2 regions of the Flavobacterium psychrotrophum genome follow, and region 1 is predicted to be linked to the other one. Evidence: riboswitches for the same ligand, from Rfam matches in the RefSeq annotation. Region 1 holds a riboswitch; the other holds the start of a gene.
What was found. A riboswitch is a leader RNA that binds a small molecule or an ion and turns the genes downstream of it on or off. The one in region 1 is predicted to bind S-adenosylmethionine.
Positions count from the first base shown of each region.

Region 2: it holds a riboswitch for S-adenosylmethionine, as region 1 does, so the genes downstream of both, DYH63_RS01945 (trans-sulfuration enzyme family protein) here and DYH63_RS00425 (homocysteine S-methyltransferase family protein) in region 1, are expected to answer to the same signal.

Region 1 covers NZ_CP031557.1:93,779-97,204, reverse strand. The annotation lists gene DYH63_RS00440 (OsmC family protein) at 89-517, shown strand; gene DYH63_RS00435 (hypothetical protein) at 816-1,340, shown strand; gene DYH63_RS00430 (DUF6367 family protein) at 1,401-1,853, opposite strand; SAM riboswitch class I at 2,050-2,155, shown strand; gene DYH63_RS00425 (homocysteine S-methyltransferase family protein) at 2,258-3,256, shown strand; gene metH (methionine synthase) at 3,256-3,426, shown strand, end outside.
Region 2 covers NZ_CP031557.1:466,691-470,116, reverse strand. The annotation lists gene DYH63_RS01950 (MFS transporter) at 1-1,380, shown strand, start outside; SAM riboswitch class I at 1,446-1,557, shown strand; gene DYH63_RS01945 (trans-sulfuration enzyme family protein) at 1,702-2,880, shown strand; gene DYH63_RS01940 (homoserine dehydrogenase) at 2,890-3,426, shown strand, end outside.

The DNA.
Region 1 (3,426 bases):
GCGAAGGCTCTTTTGGTAATAACAACCCGAAAGAGCCTTTTTTTTATTTGTAAAAGTTCAGTTCATCAATCTCAACAACCCGATCATTATGAAAGCACCATCTATCAACGTACTGGGCTACACAGGCCAAAACAGCCAGTTTGTAGTAAAAACATCAAACGCCGATTTGCGCATTAACCAGAGCACACAATATGTACCGCAAACACCTAACCCGTATGAATATATACTGGCAGGTTTTGCAGGCTGTATTAACGCACTGGGGCAAATTGTGGCTGTAGAGCTGGGTATTGCCTTAAAGTCGTTACAGATAGAAATTACGGGCAACCTTACCGGCTCCCAAAAAGAACGCCCCGGCTTTGATAGTATCGAGATTACCCTGAAACCGGCGGCTGCGGCACCGCTTGCCACACTTCAAAAATGGATGAAAGAAGTGCAGTTTCGCAGCCCGGTTTATGAAAATTTAGTAAATAACACACCCGTAAGCCTTAGCCTCTATGAGGATGCTGCGGTAGTATAAATTTAATATTGCTGACCTGTCATTCTGAACGGCGCGATAGCAGAGTGAAGAATCTCATTTTTTTTGAGATTCCTCCTACCGTCGGACATGAGCATCGGGGACTGGCAAAGAAATAAGAAAATTGCTATGCAGCACTTGCTATATTGTAGCTATAAATAAATTCAAACCTACAAGGTTTTAAAACCTTGCAGGTTGAAAACATAAGTTTGTTTTAAGTTGTTTTTTGTTTGTTTAAGAGCTGCCTTTGATTCGGCACCAAAGGCAGTTTCTTTATTAATTTCTAAAAGTAAAGACCATTATGGCACATAAAATAAATATCGTATTGTTTGGCATAGGTAATGCCGGCAGTGCCCTCATAAATAAAGTAACCAAAGACCGGGATAACCTGGTGCAAAACATTCCGGATATCCGTTTTCCGGTAATAACAAATAGTAATGTAGCCTTTTTTGAAAAAGACGAAGATGGCTATGCATGGGAAGCCAATTTTATACGCTTTGCCATTCCTTTTAAAATAGACGATGTGGTAGAGTATGTACTGGAGCACGACCTGCATAACCTTATAGCGGTAGATGCCACACCCAGTGCAGCCCTTGCAGCAGAATATCCGGACTTGGTTCGTACAGGCTTTAGCATCGTATCTATAAACGAGAGCCTGCAATATCTGCCCGAAAATTTTGAAAAAGGCATTAACTTTTTAACTGCCACACGTGGGTTGGGCTATAAGTTTATCAACAGCGTACCGGGAGATGCAACCGCCGCCGGAGATGCCTTATATAAAGGTGTACTGGAAGTAGCAGGAAAAATTAAAGAGGCAACTGTATAGTTGCCTCTTTAATTTTTAAATAGCTGTACTCTACTCTATACGGCTCAATCTATAGTATTGCTACGCCTTATCTGCAATTGAAAACACGAAAATCCTGGCTTTAGTAGGCAAATAATCAATTCCGCCTAACAGTTCAGCAGCATTTTCATTAGGCACAACGTTCAGCACTTTATCTTCGGGCAGGTTTATAACTGCTTTGGCTATATTTTTTGCGCTGTCCACCCCATTAAGGTTATTATTAAACGCTACTTTATCGCTCTTTGGTCCGTTTGAATGCCATGATATCTTTCGCAATATAGTATTCACATTCTTTTTACGCGCTATATGGAGGTGCTGCTTACTATTATCAGAACCTGGTTTTTCTAATCTTTTCCAGTAGTCCATCACACCGCTGTCAGTCCATACGCCTTCATCTCCATTTTCTGTTTCAGCTGTATTACGTACTATTATAATATGAAAGTGGTTTCTTTCATCCGCCTGAGATGCGTTAAGGTGCGATTTAAATGTTTTCATTTCTTATATAAGTTAAAGAACGAATAATCAGTATTCGTACCGTTGCGAATTTACGCTAATATTAATGGATAATCAAGAGGGGTGATTTTGGCAAAGGTAGATGCACTATAAAATAAGCAAATATTTGTACCTAAACTATTATTTGCATTCTACAAATCTATATCTTACTTTTGCACTGTTCTTTAACACAATTGTTATGTTATCACGAAAGGCAGAGGGATTAGACCCAATGAAGCCTTAGCAACCCTTTACTATAAAGAAGGTGCTACATTCTACTTCGCTTAGGCGCAGATAGATAACACAAAAGGAATTTTCTCCTTCTCCCCCTACTGATGACATGATTTTAAGAAACAAATTTCAGGTACCGATTGGCAACCTGAAACTTTAAACTTGAAACAAATTTTATGTCAGTATACAAAGCTATCAATGAAAGGATACTCGTGCTCGACGGAGCCATGGGTACCATGCTGCAGCGCTATAATTTTACCGAAGACGACTTTAGGGGTAGCCGCTTTAAGGACTTCCCTCACCCGCTTAAGGGCAATAATGACCTTTTAACGCTTACACAACCCGAGGCAATAAAAGACGTACACCGACAGTACTTTGCCGCCGGTGCCGATATTGTAGAAACCAATACCTTTAGCGGTACTACTATAGGCATGGCCGATTACCACATGGAAGATTTGGTTTATGAACTTAATTATGAGTCGGCGCGCCTGGCACGCGAGGTGGCCGATGAATTTACAACAGCCAACCCGGAGAGGCCGCGTTTTGTAGCTGGTTCTATAGGCCCCACTAACCGTACTGCCAGCATGAGTCCCGATGTAAACGATCCCGGTTATCGTGCCGTAACGTTTGATGATTTGCTTATTGCGTATAAAGAACAGGTAAAAGCGCTTATTGCCGGCGGTTCAGACATACTTTTGGTTGAAACCATTTTTGATACGCTTAATGCCAAGGCTGCCCTTTTCGCCATCGAAGAAGTTAAAGATGAACTGGGTATTGACATCCCAATCATGGTAAGCGGAACCATTACCGATGCTTCCGGGCGCACATTAAGTGGGCAAACCGTAGAGGCATTCCTTATATCCATATCGCACATTCCGCTATTAAGCGTAGGCTTTAACTGTGCCCTGGGTGCAGACCAGCTAAAGCCCTACCTAAAAAGGCTGGCACATAACACGCAGTTTAGCGTTTCGGCACACCCTAATGCGGGCTTACCAAACGCCTTTGGTCAGTACGACCAGACTCCCGAAGAAATGCAGGTATTAATCAAGGAATACCTTGACGACAACCTTATCAATATAATAGGCGGCTGCTGCGGCACTACGCCTGAACACATAAAATTAATTGCTGCCGTTGCCTCGCAATATCAGCCCCGAAAAACTGAGGTAACCGCATAATGGCAGAACAGAGATATCTTAAATTATCAGGCTTAGAGCCATTGATCGTAACACCCGAAAGCAACTTCATTAATGTGGGGGAGCGGACGAATGTTACTGGGTCAAGAAAGTTTTTAAGACTTATAAAAGAAGAAAAATACGAGGAGGCTCTTGATATTGCCCGTGCTCAG
Region 2 (3,426 bases), 370 kb from region 1:
AATACACGGAAATACCTGATATGCGTACTGATGATGGGCATAGTACTAAACCTCATCATCATGAAAGTTACCGATGTAAACTATTTCATAGTACTGCGTTTCTTTCAGGGCGTTACCATAAGCATGATTGCAGGAGCAATGCTTACACTGATATTTACCCGCCTGCATAACGAGAAAAAACAGGCTGTGGGCTATTCTGTTTACTATGGTACATTATTAGCCAGTAGTGTAGCGGCAGGTGCTCCATCTGCATGGATTATTGACAATACCGACTGGCGGATGATCTATTACATTGTAATCCTTTTCCAGGTACTCTCTATAATAATAGCCTTTTTTGTGTTTACTAAAGAACGCCTGCACAGGCAGCAGCCCCTGTATCAAATCGACTGGAAAGCCTATATCATCATGGCGTCCTTAATGCTGTCTGTAGCTTATTTTATGGTATATGGCCCCAGGAAATACTGGTTTGAAAGCAGGGAAATTACGTACTGCTTTATGCTCATACTGGCATTACTTTACCTGTTTATTTACCGGGAGGTTAAGACCAAAAGGCCTATTGTTCACTTTAGTATATTCAGGTCGCCAAAGTTTGTTGCCGGGCTTTTTCTGCTGGCATTGTTTTACGGCTTTAAAGACACTATTTCTCTAATTTACAACCACATCAGCAATGTATCGCAATGGCCAAATTACCAGTATGTAGCCCTTGCAGCCTGTAATATTACAGGCATGGGTATTGCCATGTATGCGGCATCACAGCTGGTAATGCGCAGAAGGCACACCCTGCATTTTTTCCTTATCGGTGGCTTTGGCAGCATGTGTGCTTTTAACTACTGGATGTACCGTATCATATCGACCGATATGTCGTTTGAAGACCTTGCGCTACCCATATTTCTGCACGGTGTGGCCTGTGGTATACTGTTTATGCCCATAGCTACCTTTATACTCTCTAAAGTACCCGTAAATACAGGTATTTCAGGAACATTAGTGGCAGGCAACGTACGCTTTTTTTCTACGCTGCACTCATTCGCCGGGTTTTATACACTGCAACTGTTTTTTAACCAGCATTACAAAGAGCAGTTTTTAGCGCACTTAACGCCATACGACAGCGTATATAATGAGGCTAACGATACCGCCATACAGCAATTTTTAAGCAAAGGCTATGCCTTGCAGGATGCCACAAACATGGCACGCGCCACTATAGCAAAACAGATGGCGGTACAAAGCCAGCTGCTTACCTCGCAGGCTATTTTCTTGCTCGTTGCCGCCGCTACCGGAGCTATTGTTCTTGGTGCCATAACACTCCCAATGATTAGAAACTTTTACCGAAACCGTTTTAGCAACAAAACAAAAATAATTGATTTACAGCTGATTGAAAAATAAATAAAAATTTATTTGGAAAATTAAAATGTTGTCCCTTACCTTTGCTGCAAGTTCTTCAAACATTATTCTTATCCAGAAAGACCGAGGGAATTGACCCGATGACGTCTTGGCAACCTGCCATGCTTTTGCATGATAAGGTGCCACATTCAACCCTGCCTGTGCAGGGATAGATAAGTAAGAAACAGTTTATAATTCTACCAAGATATTATATGCCTTTCTGACTTGTCGGGAAGGCTTTTTTTATTTTAGGCCTTTTCGATACCTGGCTTTGAATAGTTTTTGAGAAACGAAATGTTTAACAAAAATTAATTCGGAAACAAAATGAAAGAACAAACTGCAATCCTGAACAACCTGCCTATCGATCCATTAACCGGAAGCATTTCGGTGCCTATTTACCAAACATCAACTTTTGTACAAGATGCACCGGGCGTACACAAAGGCTTTGACTATGCACGCAGCAACAACCCTACCCGTAAAGTACTTGAAGATACCATTGCCCAATTAGAGAACGGTACTAATGGTTATGCCTTTGCCAGTGGCCTTGCAGCTATAGACGCGGTTATAAAACTGCTTAGCGCAGGAGACGAAGTTATAGCCGTTGACGATATTTATGGTGGTGCCTTCAGGCTGTTTACCCATGTGTATCAAAAATTTGGCATCAGCATTAAGTATGTAGATACTACTAATGCCCAAAACGTAGCCGATGCCGTTACTGACAAAACCAAGCTTATCTGGATCGAGTCACCTACTAACCCTACCCTTAAAATTTCTGACATAGAGGCTATTGCTAAAATTGCAAAAGCTAATAACATACTGCTTTGCGTAGACAACACCTTTGCATCGCCAATAGCGCAAAAACCTATCAATCTGGGTGCAGACATCGTGGTACACAGTGCTACCAAATACCTGTCTGGCCACAGCGACCTTATTGCCGGCCTTGTAGTTACCGCTACTCAGGAACTGGGCGATAAAATTAAATTTGTACAAAACGCTTCTGGTGCCATCCTTGGACCATTCGACAGCTGGCTTGTTATCCGTGGTATAGAAACCCTTAGCCTGCGTATTAAAGCACATGCCGAAAATGCACAAAAAGTTGCTGAATACCTGCTTGAAGAAAAACTGGTTAAAAATGTATATTACCCTGGCCTGCCTACACACCACAACCATGACATTGCTAAAAAGCAATTGAAATTCTTTGGTGGTGTAGTAACGTTTGACCTTGTTATCGACGATAAAGAACTTGCCTCTAAAATTGTAAGCAGTACTAAACTGTTCAAACTTGCAGAAAGCCTTGGCGGCGTTAAGAGTCTGCTGTGTTTACCGTGTGAAATGACCCATAAATCTATTCCGGCAGAAAAGCGTTACCAGGCCGGTGTTACCGATAGCCTTATACGCCTTAGTGTAGGACTTGAAGACGCAGATGATCTTATAGACGACCTTAAACAAGCTTTTGCCGTAGCCGTTAATGTTACTGCCGATAGTAAATCTGTAACTGCATAACACCACACAATGGCAAGGAAACAATTAAATATAGGCCTTTTTGGTTTTGGGGTTGTAGGGCATGGCCTGTATGAGGTACTGCAAAAAACACCCGGCCTTAAAGCCAACATCAAAAACATTTGTGTAAAGGATAAGGATAAGCCCCGAGAAATAGGCGCTGAACACTTTACCTACGATAAAAATGACATTCTTAACGATGCCGAGATTAATGTAGTTGTAGAACTTATAGATGATGCCGATGCGGCGTTTGAAATAGTTTCTGCTGCGTTGAGAAAAGGCAAGGCTGTGGTATCTGCCAATAAAAAAATGGTGGCAGAGCATTTTCAGGAACTGCTCGACCTGCAACGCGAATATAATGTTCCGTTGTTGTATGAAGCTGCTGCATGCGCCAGTATGCCCATAATCCGTAACCTGGAAGAGTATTACGATAACGACCTTTTAGAATCGATTGAAGGTATTGTTAACGGCAGTACTAATTACATACTGACCAAGACTTTTGCCGAAAACCTTAGCTATGCTGATGCCCTTAAGCAGGCACAGGATCTG